2 regions of the Bradyrhizobium sp. 197 genome follow, and region 1 is predicted to be linked to the other one. Evidence: predicted binding sites of a transcription regulator. Region 1 holds the regulator's gene; the other holds the start of a gene.
The links. Region 1 encodes PhoB, which activates phosphate uptake and scavenging genes when phosphate is short. Its sites were predicted from a motif close to TGTCATNNANCTGTCAT; they were not measured.
Positions count from the first base shown of each region.

Region 2: the regulator PhoB is predicted to act here: its motif matches at 2,358-2,374, upstream of phnF (phosphonate metabolism transcriptional regulator PhnF).

Region 1 is NZ_JADPJJ010000053.1:15,884-24,480, forward strand. Features, by position in the region: gene IVB27_RS11025 (OpgC domain-containing protein) at 1-179, opposite strand, end outside; gene apaG (Co2+/Mg2+ efflux facilitator ApaG/CorD) at 395-799, shown strand; gene IVB27_RS11035 (Hsp33 family molecular chaperone) at 932-1,939, opposite strand; gene argF (ornithine carbamoyltransferase) at 2,100-3,035, opposite strand; gene IVB27_RS11045 (aspartate aminotransferase family protein) at 3,035-4,237, opposite strand; gene IVB27_RS11050 (GcrA family cell cycle regulator) at 4,692-5,204, shown strand; gene phoB (phosphate regulon transcriptional regulator PhoB) at 5,334-6,044, opposite strand; gene phoU (phosphate signaling complex protein PhoU) at 6,060-6,776, opposite strand; gene pstB (phosphate ABC transporter ATP-binding protein PstB) at 6,788-7,609, opposite strand; gene pstA (phosphate ABC transporter permease PstA) at 7,606-8,451, opposite strand; gene pstC (phosphate ABC transporter permease subunit PstC) at 8,456-8,597, opposite strand, start outside.
Region 2 is NZ_JADPJJ010000092.1:289,658-298,254, reverse strand. Features, by position in the region: gene phnE (phosphonate ABC transporter, permease protein PhnE) at 1-737, shown strand, start outside; gene phnE (phosphonate ABC transporter, permease protein PhnE) at 734-1,582, shown strand; gene phnF (phosphonate metabolism transcriptional regulator PhnF) at 1,596-2,324, opposite strand; gene phnG (phosphonate C-P lyase system protein PhnG) at 2,444-2,908, shown strand; gene phnH (phosphonate C-P lyase system protein PhnH) at 2,913-3,521, shown strand; gene IVB27_RS21880 (carbon-phosphorus lyase complex subunit) at 3,526-4,629, shown strand; gene IVB27_RS21875 (alpha-D-ribose 1-methylphosphonate 5-phosphate C-P-lyase PhnJ) at 4,626-5,516, shown strand; gene phnK (phosphonate C-P lyase system protein PhnK) at 5,509-6,321, shown strand; gene phnL (phosphonate C-P lyase system protein PhnL) at 6,344-7,042, shown strand; gene IVB27_RS21860 (alpha-D-ribose 1-methylphosphonate 5-triphosphate diphosphatase) at 7,055-8,212, shown strand; gene phnN (phosphonate metabolism protein/1,5-bisphosphokinase (PRPP-forming) PhnN) at 8,209-8,597, shown strand, end outside.

The DNA.
Region 1 (8,597 bases):
ATAAAAATCAGCCACAGCGCGAGGCCGCGGAACAGATCGAGTCGGAGCTCGCGCTCGCCGATGGCCGGCAGCGAAATAGCCGGCGAGGCCGTGCGCGGCCTGGCACCTGCAGGGTTGGCCTGCAGAGGCTTGGCGGTTCCTGCGACCGTCGATCCCGTCACTTGGTCGGCAATGGTCATCGGGGCCTAAAAACCCTTCCGCAAAATCGCGACGTGGTAAGACGTGGCAAGGAGTGTACCGGTCCGGCCGTCATCTCGCAAAGCGACCGGATCACATGCAAGTACACTTGCAAATACACCTGAAAATACACCTGGATGTGTACTTCCTTTCGAATTCTGGCGGGACGATGTCACCAAGGCCGCCTCCGGCGTTTGGTTCCCCGGCGGATTTCGGTATGATGGCAATCATGTACCGCGCCGTGACCCACCAGATCGAAGTGACCGTCGAGCCGAACTTTGTTCCGGAGCAGTCGTCGGCCGACCGCTCCCGCTATTTCTGGTCCTACACCATTGTCATCATCAATTCCGGCGACGAGACCGTGCAGCTCAAGACGCGACACTGGATCATCACCGATGCCACCGGCCGGCAGCAGGAAGTGAAGGGCGAGGGTGTCGTCGGCGAGCAGCCGACGCTCGCCCCCGGCGAACGCTTCGAATACACCTCCGGCGTGCCACTCACGACCGCCTCGGGCTTCATGACCGGCCGTTACCAGATGGTCAGCGCCAGCGGCGAACGCTTCGAGGTCGAGGTGCCAACATTCTCGCTGGACAGCCCGGACAACAAGCGGGTGTTGAACTGAGATAGGCGGCGGCGCGGCCTTTTGGGGCGCGGCTTCCCCGACGGCGTCATGACTCTCGTGTCCCGGACGCGCTGCAACGCGCGAGCGTTGCTGCGCAGAGCCGGGACCCGGATGGCGACACGGTCCAATGCCTCAAGCGTCTTCCACGCCCGCCTCGGCCGGCGTGAAATCGTACACCGAACTGCAGAACTCGCAGGTCACGACGACCTTGTCGTCCTTGACCATGGCGGCGCGGTCGTCGGACGAAAAGCTCTTCAGCATCGATGCGACCGCATCGCGCGAGCAGGAGCATTGCGCCTTCAAGGACAGTGGATTGAACACGCGCACGCCGCGCTCGTGGAAGAGACGGTAGAGCAGCCGCTCGCCGGAGAGCTCGGGATCGATCAACTCGACGTCTTCGACGGTTTCGATCAGCGAGCGCGCCTCGACCCAGGCATCGTCTTCAGCGACGCTATGCACCTCGACGCCTTCGGGCGCATCGCCGGGATGCAGATCGGCCTGCCGCGCGCGCTCAGGTGCCTTCGGCAGGAACTGCATCAGCATGCCGCCGGCACGCCAGCGATGCTTGCCGCCATCGTTCGAACGCCACTCCTCGCCGACGGCGAGACGCACGCGCGTCGGGATTTGCTCGGAGCGCAGGAAGTACTCGTGAGCTGCGTCTTCCAGGCTGCCGCCGTCGAGCGCAACCAAGCCCTGGTAGCGGCTCATCTCGGGCCCCTGGTCGACGGTCATGGCGAGATGACCGTGGCCCAGCAGCGCGCCGGAATCTTTGGCATCGCCGAGGCGCGCGGCGTCGAAACGTGCGTAGGCTCGCAGGCGATCCGGCGCCATGTAATCGACGACCAGGAACGACACCGGACCGTCGGTCTGGGCCTGGAGGATGAAGCGGCCTTCAAACTTCAGCGCCGAGCCGAGCAGCGTGGTCAGCACGATGGCCTCGCCGAGCAGCTTGCCGACAGGCGCCGGATAATCGTGCCTGGTCAGGATATCGTCGAGCGCCGGACCAAGCCGCACCAGGCGACCGCGCACGTCAAGCGCGTCGACCTCGTAGGGCAGCACGGCGTCGTCGACCGGAACCGCGGATGGTGCGCGAACCGGGCCTTCGGGCCCGGTTTTCATGTCAGGGGATTGGGAAATCATGGCGCTTTATCTGGGGTCGGAGAGCGGAAATGGAAGGGGGCGCGGGCAGCGTGTTCCGGGCGCAGCTATGGTTACACACGATACCGCAAGTTCGGTGCCGTCCTGGCGAAAGCCAGGACGGCGAAACAAACCGACTTCGCCTTCACCGCGCGCCCCGCGCCTACTTCACCGCGTCGAAGCACCAGGCCAGAATGCCCTTCTGCGCGTGCAGGCGGTTTTCGGCCTCGTCGAACACGACGGATTGCGGGCCGTCAATCACCTCGTCGGTGACCTCCTCGCCGCGATGGGCGGGCAGGCAGTGCATGAACAGCGCATCGGGCTTGGCCAGCGACATCAGCTGGGCGTTGACCTGATAGGGCTTGAGCACGTTGTGGCGATGCTCGCCTTCCTTGTCGCCCATCGACACCCAGGTGTCGGTGACGACACAATCGGCGCCGCGCACGGCGGCTTCGGCATCGCTGCCGAGCATGATCGGCGCGCCGGTCGCCTTGATGAAATCGCGCATCGCCTTTTTCGGCGCGAGCTCCGGGGGCGTCGCGACGTTGAGCTGGAACTTGAAGCGTTCGGCGGCGTGCGCCCAGGAGGCGAGCACGTTGTTGTCGTCGCCGGTCCAGGCCACAGTCCTGCCCTCGATCGGGCCGCGATGCTCCTCATAGGTCATGAGATCAGCCATCACCTGGCAGGGATGCGAACGCCGCGTCAGGCCGTTGATGACAGGAACGGTGGCGTTCGCCGCGAGCTCGAGCAGGGCATCGTGATTGAGAATGCGGATCATGATGGCGTCGACATAGCGCGACAGCACGCGCGCGGTGTCGGCGATGGTCTCGCCGCGGCCGAGCTGCATCTCCGCGCCGGTGAGCATGATGGGTTCGCCGCCGAGCTGGCGCATAGCGACATCGAACGACACCCGCGTCCTCGTCGAGGGGCGCTCGAAGATCATCGCCAGCGTCTTGCCTTCAAGCGGCCTGACCGGCTGATGCGCCTTCTGCTTCGCCTTCATCGCGGAGGACGCGGCCAGCATGCTCTTGAGCTCCGACAGCGGCAGCGCGTCGATATCAAGGAAGTGCTTCGGTGCTTTATTGGGCGACTTGCTCATCAGCTTGCCGCCCGCTTGTTGCCGGACAACGCGGTGCAGGCGCGTTCGAGCCGCCCAACGCTGTCCTCGATCTCGGCTTCGGTGACGATCAAAGGCGGCAGGAAACGTACGACATTGTCGCCGGCGCCGACGGTGAGCAGCTTTTCGTCGCGCAAGGCTACAACGAGATCGCCTGAAGGCACCACGGCCTTGATGCCGATCAGCAGGCCCTCGCCGCGCACTTCGCTGACGACATCGCTATGACGGTCGATCACGGAGGCGAGCTTCTGCTTGAGCAGCAGCGACATCCTCTGCACGTGGTCGAAGAAGCCGGGCTTGAGCATGACGTCGAGCACGGCATTCGCAGCCGAAATCGCGAGCGGATTGCCGCCGAAGGTCGAGCCGTGCGAGCCGGGCCCCATGCCGGCCGCCGCATTCGCGGTCGCCAGCACCGCGCCGATCGGAAAGCCGCCGCCGAGCGCCTTCGCCAGCGACATCACATCGGGCGTCACGCCGAGACGGCGGTGTGCGAACAGATCGCCGGTGCGGCCCATGCCGGTCTGCACCTCGTCGAACGCGAGCAGCAAGCCCTTGTCGTCGCAGAGCTGGCGCAGTGCCTTGAGGAAGGCCGGGGTTGCCGAGCGCACGCCGCCCTCGCCCTGGATCGGCTCGATCAGGATGCCGGCGGTCTGCGGACCGATCGCTTTCTTCACGGCCTCGATATCGCCATGCGGGATTTGGTCGAAGCCATCCATCGGCGGACCAAAACCTTCCAGATATTTTGCAGATCCCGTCGCGGCCAGCGTCGCCAGCGTGCGGCCGTGGAACGCGCCTTCGAAGGTGATGATGCGGTAACGTTCCGGATGCCCTTGGGAGAAGTGATGATGGCGGACCAGCTTGATCACGCCCTCCAGCGCCTCGGCGCCGGAATTGCAGAAGAACACGAAGTCCGCAAAACTCTCATGGCAGAGGCGGTTGGCGAGCTTCTCGCCATCCGGGCTCTGGAACAGGTTCGACATGTGCCAGAGCTTCGTGGCCTGCTCCTGCAACGCTTTGACCAGCGCGGGATGGGCATGGCCGAGCGCGTTCACCGCGACACCCGAGGTGAAATCGAGATAGCGCTCGCCATTGGTCGCAATCAGCCAGCAGCCTTCGCCGCGCTCGAAACCGAGGTCGGTTCTGGCGAAAACGGGGAGCAAATGCGGCGCTGCGCTGTTGGTCATGATGTCACTTGGATGTTGCGGACGGTGTGACGCGTGCATTGCGCAACGCACCATTGACCGGCCCGGAAAACGAAACGTGCCGCCTTTTCGGGGCGGCACGTGTCACTATCTTATGCTTGGGAAGACGGGTGTCAATGCCGCCCGGAAAGCCTCGCGAAACGCTGAATCCGTAGTCTTGCGGTGCTGATTTCGCGGATTTCACCACGGAACATGTGGAAGCGAGTCGGCGGACTCTTGCGCGGGAGTCACGCCATATTGTAGCGTTTGGATTGTCAGATACGACATCTCGTGCAGTGGTTCTGATCTCTAAGTCCTTATGTACCGGCGTAAACGTTCGGGCGTTCTAGTCACGCCCGGCGAGCCTTAAGGGATTCTGGCGGCACGGGTTTTTAAAGGCTTAGGCATTCGCTGCGAGGCGCCAGGATGGCAGGCCGGCAGCGAGGGAAAGGGTGCAATGACAGTTTTGACCTGGTCCGATGATCGCGTCGAGCAGCTTAAAAAGCTCTGGGAGGCCGGACTTTCGGCCAGCCAGATCGCGGCTGAGCTCGGTAATGTGACCCGCAATGCCGTGATCGGCAAAGTGCACAGGCTCGGCCTGTCGGGTCGCGCCAAGAGCCCTTCATCGGCAGCGCCCCGGCCGCGCAAGGCGCGCCCCGCGCAGCATATGATGCGGGTGACCCGCCCGATCTCGCGCGGCAACACCGCGCTGGCACAGGCCTTCGAGGTCGAAGTGGAGGCCGAACCGGTCACCTACGACAACGTGGTGCCGATGAGCCAGCGGCTGACGCTGCTCGAGCTGAACGAGGCGACCTGCCACTGGCCGGTCGGCGATCCCTCGACCCCGGACTTCTTCTTCTGCGGCGGCAAGGCGCTGTCCGGCCTGCCCTATTGCGCACAACACTCGCGCGTCGCGTATCAGCCGGCGTCGGATCGGCGCCGCGCACCGGTGAAGCCGAGCCCGCGCTGAGCTAGCGGATTTAGCTGACTGCAAGGGCGGCGCCGTCACACGATGACGCCTCGGCCCACTTGATGTCGTCCCGGACAAGCGTGCCAAAAGCGCGTGTCGATCCGGAACGACGGCGGAGCTTGAAGCGAGTTACGCCTGCTGCTCCGCCTTGGCAAAACGATCATCCAGCGCGTAGCCGGCGCCGCGGACGGTGCGGATCGGGTCCTGCTCGCGGCCGAGATTGAGCAGCTTGCGCAGGCGGCCGATATGCACGTCGACGGTACGCTCGTCGATGTAGATGTCGCGGCCCCAGACGCTGTCGAGCAGTTGCTCGCGCGAGAACACCCGCCCCGGATGCTCCAGGAAGAACTCCAGCAGGCGATATTCGGTCGGGCCGAGATCGATCGGCCGGCCCGAGCGCGCCACGCGGCGCTTGTCGCGGTCGAGCTCGATGTCGCCAAAGGCGAGCACGGTGGCGAGCCGCTCGGGGCTTGCGCGCCGCAGCAGGCCCTTCACGCGCGCCAGGAGCTCCGGCACCGAGAACGGCTTGACGATGTAATCGTCGGCGCCGGTCGCAAGACCCCGCACCCGCTCGCTTTCCTCGCCGCGCGCGGTGAGCATGATGATCGGGAGCTGCTTGGTCTCGGGACGGGTGCGAAGCCGCCGGCACAATTCGATGCCTGACAGGCCCGGCAGCATCCAGTCGAGCACGATCAAATCGGGAATGTGCTCCTTGAGACGGGTGTCGGCGTCGTCGCCGCGCATGACCGTCTCGACGTCATAGCCGTCGCCTTCGAGGTTGTAGCGGAGAAGCTCGGTCAGGGCTTCCTCGTCCTCAACCACCATAATGCGTGCGCCCATCTGGGTCGTTGCTCCCTAGGTGTTCGGTATCGAGGTGGCGAAGGTCGTCATATCGCCCTTCGGCCGCTTGTCGGTGATCGCCTGGCCCTCGATCATGTAGAACACGGTCTCGGCGATGTTGGTGGCGTGGTCGCCGATCCGCTCGATGTTCTTGGCGCAGAACATCAAATGGATGCAGAACGAGATGTTGCGCGGATCCTCCATCATGTAGGTGAGGAGCTCGCGGAACAGCGAAGTGCAGATGGCGTCGACTTCCTCGTCGCCCTTCCACACCGCCATCGCCGCCGGCAAATCATGTGCGGCATAGGCGTCCAGCACCGATTTGACCTGCTGCTGCACGAGGTCGGTCATGTGCTCCAGGCCGCGGAACAGCTTGAGCGGATGGAAATCCGTCTCCAGCGCCGCGACGCGCTTGCCCATGTTCTTGGCGAGGTCGCCGATGCGCTCGAGATCGGTCGCGACGCGCATGGCGCCGACGATCTCGCGCAGATCGACCGCCATCGGCTGACGGCGGGCGATGGTGAGCACGGCGCGCTCCTCAATGCGCTTCTGCAGCGCGTCGAGCTCGGTGTCGATGGTGACGACGCGCTGGCCGAGCGGAACGTCACGGCGGATCAGCGCGTCGACGGAATCGACGATCATGCGCTCGGCGATGCCGCCCATCTCGGCAACCAGCCGGGTGAGTTCCTGGAGGTCGGTGTCGAAGGCCTTTGCGGTATGTTCAGAACCCATGTCGCGTCTCCTCAGCCGAACCGGCCGGTGATGTAATCCTGCGTGCGCCGGTCGGTCGGCGACGTGAAGATCTTGTTGGTGTCGTCGAACTCGATCAGCTCGCCGAGATACATGAAGGCGGTCTTGTCGGAGACGCGCGCCGCCTGCTGCATGTTGTGGGTGACGATCGCGATCGTGTAGTCCTCGGAAAGCTCCTGGATCAGCTCCTCGACCTTGGCGGTCGAGATCGGGTCGAGCGCCGAGCAGGGTTCGTCGAACAGGATCACCTCGGGCCGCACCGCGACGGTGCGGGCGATGCAGAGGCGTTGCTGCTGGCCGCCGGAGAGCGACAGGCCGGAGGCGTTGAGCTTGTCCTTGACCTCGTTCCACAGCGCGCCGCCGCGCAGCGCCTTCTCGACCCGGCCGTCCATCTCGGATTTCGAGATCTTCTCGTAGAGACGGATGCCGAACGCGATGTTTTCGTAGATCGTCATCGGGAACGGCGTCGGCTTCTGGAACACCATGCCGACGCGGGCGCGCAGCAAATTGAGGTCCAGCCTGGGGTCGAGGATGTTGGTCTGGTCGAGCATGAGCTGACCGGTGGCGCGCTGGCCCGGATAGAGGTCGTACATCCGGTTGAAGATGCGCAGCAGGGTCGACTTGCCGCAGCCCGACGGGCCGATGAACGCCGTGACGCGATTGGCGCCGAGCGTCAGGTTGATGTTCTTCAGCGCGTGGTGCTCGCCGTAATAGAAGTTCAGGTTGCGAACGGTCACCTTGGGGGGCGCCTCGGGCAGCACCGGCGCGTGGGGCAGTCCGCCGGCCGCGCTCATCGATACGGAAAGATCACTCATTTTGCGGTCCTCTCGGCGCCAAGGATGCGCGCGCCAATATTCAGGGCAAGAACGGTCAGGGTGATGAGCAGCGCGCCGCTCCAGGCCAGCTGCTTCCAATAGGCGTAGGGGCTCTGCACGAAGTTGTTGATGGTGACTGGCAGGTTCGCCATCGTCTTGTTCAGACCGAGGCTGAAGAACTGGTTCGACAGCGCGGTGAACAGCAGCGGCGCGGTCTCGCCGGCGACGCGGGCAGTCGCAAGCAGCACGCCGGTGATGAGACCCGATCGGGCAGCACGATAAGCGATGCGCTTGATCACCAGCGAGCGCGGCAGGCCAAGCGCCGAGGCCGCCTCGCGCAGTGCGTTCGGCACCAGCAGCAGCATGTCCTCAGTCGTGCGCAGCACCACCGGGATGACGATGACCGCGAGCGCGAGACTGCCGGCGATCGCCGAGAAGCCGCGCATCGGCACCACCACCGCGCCGTAGATGAACAGGCCGATGATGATCGAGGGCGCCGACAGCAGGATGTCGTTGATGAAGCGGATCACCGAGGTCAGCCGGTCGTTGCGGCCGTATTCGGCGAGATAGGTGCCGGCGAACATGCCGAGCGGCGCGCCGATGCCGACGCCGATCACGGTCATGATCAGCGAGCCGACGATTGCGTTGAGCAGGCCGCCCTCGTTCGATCCGGGTGGCGGTGTGTTCTCGATGAACAGCTGGACATTGAGGCCAGCCAGGCCGTTGTAGAGCAGCGTGATCAGGATCAGCGCAAGCCAGGTGACGCCGAAGGCGGTCGCGGCGATGCAGAGCCCGCGGATGACGAAGTCCTTGCGGCGACGGCGTGAATAGATCGGGTTCATGGCGTTAGTTTCCCGCCTTCTTTTCCAAACGCATCAGCATCAGCCGCGCGCCCGCGAGCACGAAGAACGTCAGCACGAACAGCAGCAGGCCGAGCAGGATCAGGCCGGACTGGTGCAGGCCGTCGCTCTCGGCGAACTCGGATGCG
Region 2 (8,597 bases), on a different contig from region 1:
AAGTGAACCTGCGCACCCTCTTCGCCCATTACGGTAACTTCCTCAGCTATTTCGACCGCATCTTCGCGCTCGACAATGGCCAGCGGGTTTGGACCGATGTCGGCGAGTGGCTGTGGGGCTGGCGCAAATGGCTGAGGATGCTCGGCGAGACGCTGTTGATCTCCTATGTAGGCACGCTGATCGGTGCAACGTTCGCTTTCGCGCTCAACTTCTTTGCGGCCGAAAACACCTCGCCGTCGCCCTGGCTGCGCTTCACGGTGCGCCGCCTGCTCGAATTCGCCCGCACCGTGCCCGGTATCGTCTTCGCGCTGATCTTCGTGATCGCCTTCGGGCTCGGGCCGATGGCCGGCGTGCTCGCGATCGCGATCCACTCCACCGGCGCGCTCGGAAAACTGTTCTCGGAGATCGTCGAGAACGCCGACATGAAGCCGGTCGAAGGCATCCGCTCGACCGGTGCGAGCTGGCTCTCCTGCATGCGCTTTGCCGTCGTGCCGCAGGTGACCGCGGGCTATGCCAGCTACGCGCTGCTGCGCTTCGAGGTCAATGTCCGGGAAGCCTCGGTGATGGGTTTCGTCGGCGCCGGCGGCATCGGCCAGGAGCTCGTCGTCGCCATCCGCAAGTTTTATTACTCGGACGTCAGCGCGATCCTGCTCACCATCATCGTCGCGGTCTTCGTCATCGACATCAGCACCGGCTGGCTGCGCGGCCAGCTGTTCGGCAGGGAGACGCGGACGTGACGGGGCGGCAGGAGATCGACACCGCAGCGCTTCGCGCGCGCTATCCTGAAATGTTCGACCGGCCGGCCTCCGCGCGGCTTGCGATGCCGGCGATGATCGTCGCGGCGTTCGCAATCCTGGTCTACGGCCTCGTCGATCTCGATTTCTCGCCGTCGCGGTTCTTCGCGGGCCTCAACCAGCTCGGCTGGATCAGCCTGATGATGATCCCGCCGGATCCCGGCTCGTCGCTGCCGATCTATCTGAAGGCGCTGGGCGAGACGCTGTCGATTGCGCTGCTCGGCACGACGCTTGCCGCCGTGTTCGCGCTTCCGGTCAGCCTGTTGGCCGCCCGCAACGTGGTGCCGTCGAGCATTCTGCGCTTCCCGGTGCGACGTTTCCTGGATTCGATTCGCGGCGTTGATACGCTGATCTGGGCGCTGGTGTGGATCAACGTGGTCGGGCTCGGTCCGTTTGCCGGCGTGCTCGCCATAGCCGTGTCCGATTTCGGCGCCTTCGGAAAACTGTTCTCGGAGGCGATCGAGGGCGCCGACCAGAAGCAGGTCGAGGGCATCCGCGCCTCCGGCGGCAGTGCGCTGCACGAGATCCGTTTCGGTTTGCTGCCGCAGGTCCTGCCGGTCGTCGCCGGCCAGGTGCTCTATTTCATCGAGTCGAATACGCGCTCGGCCACCATCATCGGCATCGTCGGCGCCGGCGGCATCGGGCTCCAGCTCGCCGAGCAGATCCGCGTGCTGGAATGGCAGAAGGTGTCGTTCCTGATCCTGATGATCCTGGTGGCAGTCGCCGCGATCGATTTCGTCTCGGGAAAACTCCGCTTCGCCATCATCGGGCGAAGGGCAGTGGCGTAGCTCTTCTTCCCTTCTACGACTCCACCAGAAACTCCACCCGCTCGGCGGCGAAGCGCGAATGCTTGGTCACCAGCGGCTTGCCGTCGAGGTCATGGTCAGTCGCGTCGACCACCAGGATCGGCCGTCCCAGCGCCAGATCGAGCCGTGCGGCGTCGGTTGCGTCGACGATGCCGGCGGTGATCCGGGTCGCGCCGCGCCGATAGTCGCGGACGCCGTAATGCTCGAGCAGTTTCGTCATCGAGCGCGTCGCGGCGAATACATTGCCCGCCCCCGGAAACAATTCCGCCGACAGCCAGGTGGTGGAGACGCAGATCGGCGTGCGGTCGGCGAGGCGCATCGCTTCGATCCGCACCAGTGGTGCGCCGGCCTTCAATCCAAGTTCCCGCGCGAGTTCGCGGGTCGCGGCATCATCGGACGCTTCGATCAACCGGCCATGCGGTTCGCGGCCATCCGCGCCGACGATCTCGGAGAAGCGGGTCCGCGAGCGCAGCGGATAGGCGAGCTTCTGCGCCTCGACATAGGTTCCGCTGCCGCGCTCGGCCCGCACGATGCCGCGCTCGGCAAGCGCGGCCAACGCGCGCCGCACCGTGTGGCGGTTCACGCGATAGGTTTCGGCGATCTCCATCTCGCCCGGCAACTTGTCGCCAGCCGCAAAGCGGCCGTCGGCAATGCCGCGCTCGATGCCGTCGGCAACGAGGCGCCACAACGCGACGCCCGAGGAGGCTGTGTCCTGAATGCTCATGTGGCCGGGAAGCTACTCCAGAAATCACGCCTTTGTCACGAAACAGTCATGGCGCTCACGTATCAAGTTGTCTAGTATCATAGACAACTTGGATTCGACAAGTTCTGCAGAAAAGTTTGGTGGATTTAGTGACCCAGCACAACAATCAGCAAGCCCAGCGCAAGGCCGCAATGGCCGTGCTGGCGCACGCGGAGGCGGGCGAGATCGCCGCTCGCCTCCGCGCTCTCGCCCTGCCGGCGCATCAGGATCTGCGCGCGCCGGAAAACGGTCTCGTCATGCTGCGCGGCCGGGTCGGTGGCGACGGTGCGCCGTTCAACCTCGGCGAAGCCACGGTGTCGCGCGCTGCGGTCAGGCTGGCGAGCGGCGAGGTCGGTTTCGGTTACACGCTCGGTCGCGACGGTGAGAAGGCGCGGCTGATCGCGCTGTGCGATGCGCTGGTGCAATCCAGCGATTTCGGCGGCGCGGTGGAGCGGGAAATTATCGCGCCGTTGCGTGAGCAGCTTATGGTCAGGCGCAAGCAGGCGGCGGCCGAGACCGCCGCGACGAAGGTTGATTTCTACACCATGGTGCGCGGTGAAGGGTGAGATCATGACTACGATTGCGGAACTGCCGCCGGGGTTCGCCGACAAGGTGCTGTCGGCGCAATCGACCTTTCGTTCGGTCATGGACGCGATGGCTCGGCCGGGGTCGGTCCAGCGCATCGTGCCGACATCAGGAGCGCCTCATATAATGATGCGCGGCACCGCCGCGATCGCGCTGACGCTGTTCGACCACGACACGCCGCTCTGGCTCAATGCGCGCATGTCGGAAAGCACCGACGTGACAAAATGGCTGAAGTTCCACACCGGCGCGCCGGTGGTGCAGGATTCCTCGATCGCAGGCTTCGCGCTGATCAGCGACGGCGGAGCGCTGCCTTCGCTCGAGCGCTTCGCGCTCGGCACCAGCGAATATCCGGATCGTTCGACCACATTGATCCTTCAGGTCGAGAGCCTGGACTCGGGGCGCAGCTTCGAGCTGCGCGGCCCCGGCATCGACGGTGTCGCGACGCTCCAGGCCTCGATCAGGCCGTTCGACCTGTTCGAGCGCCTGCGCGTCAATGAGACGCTGTTTCCGCGCGGCACCGATGTGGTGCTGGTCGCCGATGACGCCGTGGTTGCGATCCCCCGCACCACGCGTGTCGTGAACAAGGGAAGCTAGCCGCATGTATGTCGCAGTCAAAGGCGGCGAACGCGCCATCGAGAACGCCCATCGCCTGCTCGCCAGTGCGCGGCGCGGCGACCAAAGCGTTCCGGAAATGTCCCTCGACCAGATCTCGGAGCAGCTTGGCCTCGCCGTGGACCGCGTCATGAGCGAAGGCTCGCTCTATGACCGCGAGCTCGCGGCGCTCGCAATCAAGCAGGCGCGCGGCGATTTGATCGAGGCGATCTTCCTGGTCCGCGCCTTCCGCGCCACGCTGCCGCGCTTCGGCGCCAGCGAGCCGGTCGAGACCGGCGCGATGCGGGTGCAGCGGCGGGTGTCCTCGACGTTCAAGGACATTCCCGGCGGCCAGATCCTCGGCCCGACCTTCGATTATACCCACCGCCTGCTCGATCCCTCGCTCGCCGAAGGTTTTGTGCCGGAAACACCCGCGACGGCCGAAGCGTCGACAGCGCCAACGCCGCGGGTGACCGACATCCTCGGCCGCGACGGTCTGATCGAATCTTCGCCGCAGGCCGAGGAGGGCGCCAGCGTCGGCGACCTCACTCGCGAGCCGCTCAATTTTCCGGCGGATCGTGACCTGCGCCTGCAGAACCTCGCGCGTGGCGACGAAGGTTTTCTGCTGGCGATGGGCTATTCCACCCAGCGCGGCTACGGCCGCAACCATCCCTTCGCCGGCGAGATCCGCTTCGGCGAGGTCGAGGTCGAATTTTCGGCGGAAGACGTCGGCTTCGCCGTGCCGCTCGGCTCGATCGAGCTCACCGAGTGCCAGATGGTCAACCAGTTCAAGGGCTCTGCGACGGAAGCGCCGTGCTTCACCCGCGGCTATGGCCTCGCCTTCGGTCAGAGCGAGCGCAAGACCATGTCGATGGCGCTGGTCGACCGCGCGTTGCGCGCGCGCGAACTCGGCGAAGAGGCACTTGCCCCGGCACAAGATGAAGAATTCGTGATGTCGCATTCGGACAACGTCCAGGCGACCGGCTTCGTCGAGCATCTGAAGCTGCCGCATTATGTCGACTTCCAGTCCGAGCTCGGCCTGTTGCGCAAGCTGCGCAAGGAATTCGCAGAGGCCAATGCACCTGACGCCATGAAGGAGGCCGCGGAATGAACGCGCCCGCCTACAATTTTGCCTATCTCGACGAACAGACCAAGCGGATGATTCGCCGCGCGATCCTCAAGGCGATCGCGATCCCGGGCTATCAGGTGCCGTTCGCCAGCCGTGAAATGCCGATGCCCTATGGCTGGGGCACCGGCGGCGTGCAGGTGACCGCTGCGATCCTCGGCCCCCAGGACGTGCTGAAGGTGATCGACCAGGGCTCCGACGACACCACCAACGCGATCTCGATCCGAAAGTTCTTTGCCAAGACCGCCGGCGTCGCCACGACGACGGCGACGGAAGATGCAACCGTGATCCAGACCCGCCACCGCATCCCGGAGACGTCGCTGCACGAGAATCAGGTGCTGGTCTATCAGGTGCCGATTCCGGAGCCCTTACGTTTCCTCGAGCCGCGCGAGACCGAGACGCGGCGCATGCACGCGCTGGCCGAATACGGCTTGATGCATGTGAAGCTCTACGAGGACATCGCTCGCTTCGGCCACATCGCGACGGCTTACGCCTATCCCGTGAAGGTCAACGCGCGCTACGTGATGGACCCGTCGCCGACGCCGAAATTCGACAATCCCAAGATGGACTATTGCCCGGCGCTGCAACTGTTCGGCGCCGGCCGCGAGAAGCGCATCTATGCGATCCCGCCCTATACGCAGGTCGTGTCGCTTGACTTCGAAGACCATCCCTTCGATCCGTATCGCTTCAACGCACCGTGCGCGCTGTGCGCGGCTGAAAATTCCTATCTCGACGAGATCGTCACCGACGACAAGGGCGGGCGCATGTTCGTCTGCTCCGACACCGACTATTGCGAGGGCCGCCAGGCCGCGGGCCACCACGGCAGCCTGAGCGCCGCGCCGTACAAGGAGAAGGCGGGCGCACATGGCTGATCAAGACTTGGCTGATCTCGATACGCTCGAAAACGACCAGCCGCTGCTGCTTGCCGAGTCCCTGAGCAAGTCCTACGGCCGCATCGCCGCGTGCCGCGATGTGTCGTTCTCGCTCTATCCCGGCGAAGTGCTGGCGATCGTCGGCGAATCCGGTTCGGGCAAATCGACGCTGCTCCAGCTCCTGTCGGGTCAGCTCGCGGCCAGTGGCGGCCAGGTGTCCTATCGGATGCGTGACGGCGTCACCCGCGATCTTGCCACGCTGGGCGAGGCCGAGCGGCGCTTCCTGTTCCGCACCGATTGGGGTTTTGTGCACCAGGATCCCGCGCAGGGCCTGCGCATGGCGGTCTCGGCCGGCGCCAATGTCGGCGAGCGGCTGATGGCGGTGGGGTGGAATCACTACGGCCGTATCCGTGATACCGCGTCGGACTGGCTGACCCGCGTCGAGATCGACATCGCACGCATCGACGATGCGCCGCGCACCTATTCCGGCGGCATGCGCCAGCGTCTCCAGATCGCCCGCAACCTCGTCACCGAGCCGCGTCTCGTCTTCATGGACGAGCCGACCGGCGGGCTCGATGTTTCTGTCCAGGCCCGCCTGCTCGACCTCGTGCGCAGCCTGGTCGCCGAGCTTGGTCTCGCCGTCATCATCGTCACCCACGATCTCGCGGTCGCGCGGTTGCTGTCGCACCGCGTGATGGTGATGAAGGGGGGCCGCGTCATCGAGACCGGCCTCACCGACCAGGTGCTCGACGACCCCCGCGAGCCCTATACCCAGCTCCTCGTCTCCTCGATTCTGCCGCCATGAGCCTGCCAGGAAGAGTTTTCTAATGACCGCCATGATCGACATCGCCGACGCCAACAAGACCTTCACGATGCACCTGCAGGGTGGCATCGAGCTGCCTGTCGTCAGCGGCGTGACCTTCCACGTCAATCCCGGCGAATGCGTCGTGCTGTCGGGGCCGTCAGGCGCCGGAAAATCGTCGATCCTGAAGATGATCTTCGGCAATTATCGCTGCGACTCCGGCCGCATCGGCATCCGCCATCGCGGCGCGGTGATCGATCTCGCCACGGCCGATCCGCGCCAGATCCTCAACGTCCGCCGCGCAACCATCGGCTACGTCAGCCAGTTCCTGCGCGCGGTGCCGCGCGTCGCGACCGTCGACGTGGTCGCCGAGCCCCTGATCGTCAACGGCCTGGCGCGCGCGGAGGCGCAAGCCCGTGCCGGCCAATTGCTGCATCGTCTCAATATCCCCGAGCGGCTCTGGCAGCTTCCGCCCGCGACCTTCTCCGGCGGCGAGCAGCAGCGCGTCAACATCGCGCGCGGCTTCATCTCGGATCTGCCGATCCTGCTGCTCGACGAACCAACCGCCTCGTTAGATGCCGCAAACCGCGCCGTCGTGGTCGAGCTGGTCGCCGAAAAGAAGCGCCAGGGCGTCGCCATGGTCGCCATTGTCCATGACGACGAAATCCGTCATCTGATTGCCGACCGCATCGTCGACGTCACCAGCTTTGCCGCCGCCGCCTGAAGGAAGAGGGAAATGAACGCCAAGCCGAACGACATCGTGATCGCCAACGCCAGGATCGTGTTGGCGGAACGGGTGATCGAGCAGGGCTGGCTCGCTCTCGCGGACGGACGCATTGCCGAGATCGGTGAGGGCAGGGCGCCCGCGGGCGCCGAGGATGCCGGCGGCGATTTGATCATGCCCGGCCTGATCGAGCTCCACACCGACCATCTCGAAGCGCATTACGTGCCGCGGCCAAAAGTGTTCTGGAATCCGGTTGCTGCCGTCGTCTCCTATGACGGCCAGCTCGCGACATCGGGCATCACCACGGTGTTCGACTCGCTCCGGGTCTGGCGCGAGGACGGCGCTGAAGAAGTCGATGGCCGCGCTGGCGTGCTTGCCGCCGCGATCGCGACCGCGCGCGATGCCAAATTGCTGCGCGCCGACCACTTCCTGCATCTGCGCTGCGAAATCCCGATGCCGAGCGTGGTCGAGGAGGCCAAGGAGCTGATCGACCGTCCCGACGTGCGGCTCATGTCGCTGATGGACCACACGCCCGGCCAGCGCCAGTTCCGCGACGAGGTCAAGCTGCGTGACTATTATCGCGGCAAGGGTGGCGGCAAGACCGATGCCGAGCTCGACGAGCTGTTCGCGAAGCGCTTCGAATATCAGAAGCTTTATGCCGCGGCCAACATGCGTGAGATCGTGGCGCTGGCGCATGAGTACAAGATCCCGCTCGCCAGCCATGACGACACCACCGAGGAAAACGTCGCGGACGCCCTGCGCGATGGCGTTTCGGTCGCCGAGTTCCCGACCACGCTGGAGGCCGCGCGCAGCCTGCACCAGGCCGGCATCGACATCCTGATGGGCGCACCGAACGTCGTGCGCGGCGGCTCGCACTCCGGCAACATCGCCGCGGTCGATCTCGCCCGCGAAGGCCTGCTCGATATTCTGTCGTCGGATTACATTCCCTCGAGCCTCCTGATGGCTGCGCTGCATTTGCCTGAGCACGTGCCCGCCATCAGCCTTTCGGCGGCGGTTCGCACCGTGACGAAGGCGCCTGCGGAAGCGGTTGGCCTCACCGATCGCGGCGAGGTCGCGATAGGCAAGCGCGCCGATCTGATCCGCGTGCACGTCGCGGGCAGCGTTCCCGTCGTCCGCAGCGTCTGGCGCGAAGGAAGCCGTGTCGCATGAGCGAGACTGTGACCATGGCGCAGGACGCGGCAGGCGGGATTGGACCCGGGCGGCTCGTGCTCGTGGTCGGCCCCAGCGGCGCCGGCAAGGACACCTTGCTGCGGCTCGCGCAGGCGGCTTGTGTCGATGATCGCGACGTCGTCTTTCCGCGCCGTGTCGTGACGCGCGAATCCTCCGCTGACGAGGACAATGTCGCGGTGAGCGCCGACGAATTCCGGCGCGCGCGCGAGCACGGCGATTTTGCCGTGCATTGGGAGGCGCACGGGCATTCCTACGCTTTGCCGCTTGAGATCAACGACGATATCCGTGCCGGGCGCGCTGTCGTCATCAACGTTTCACGCACCGTCATTGGCGCACTGCGTCAAGCGTATGCAAACGTCGTCGT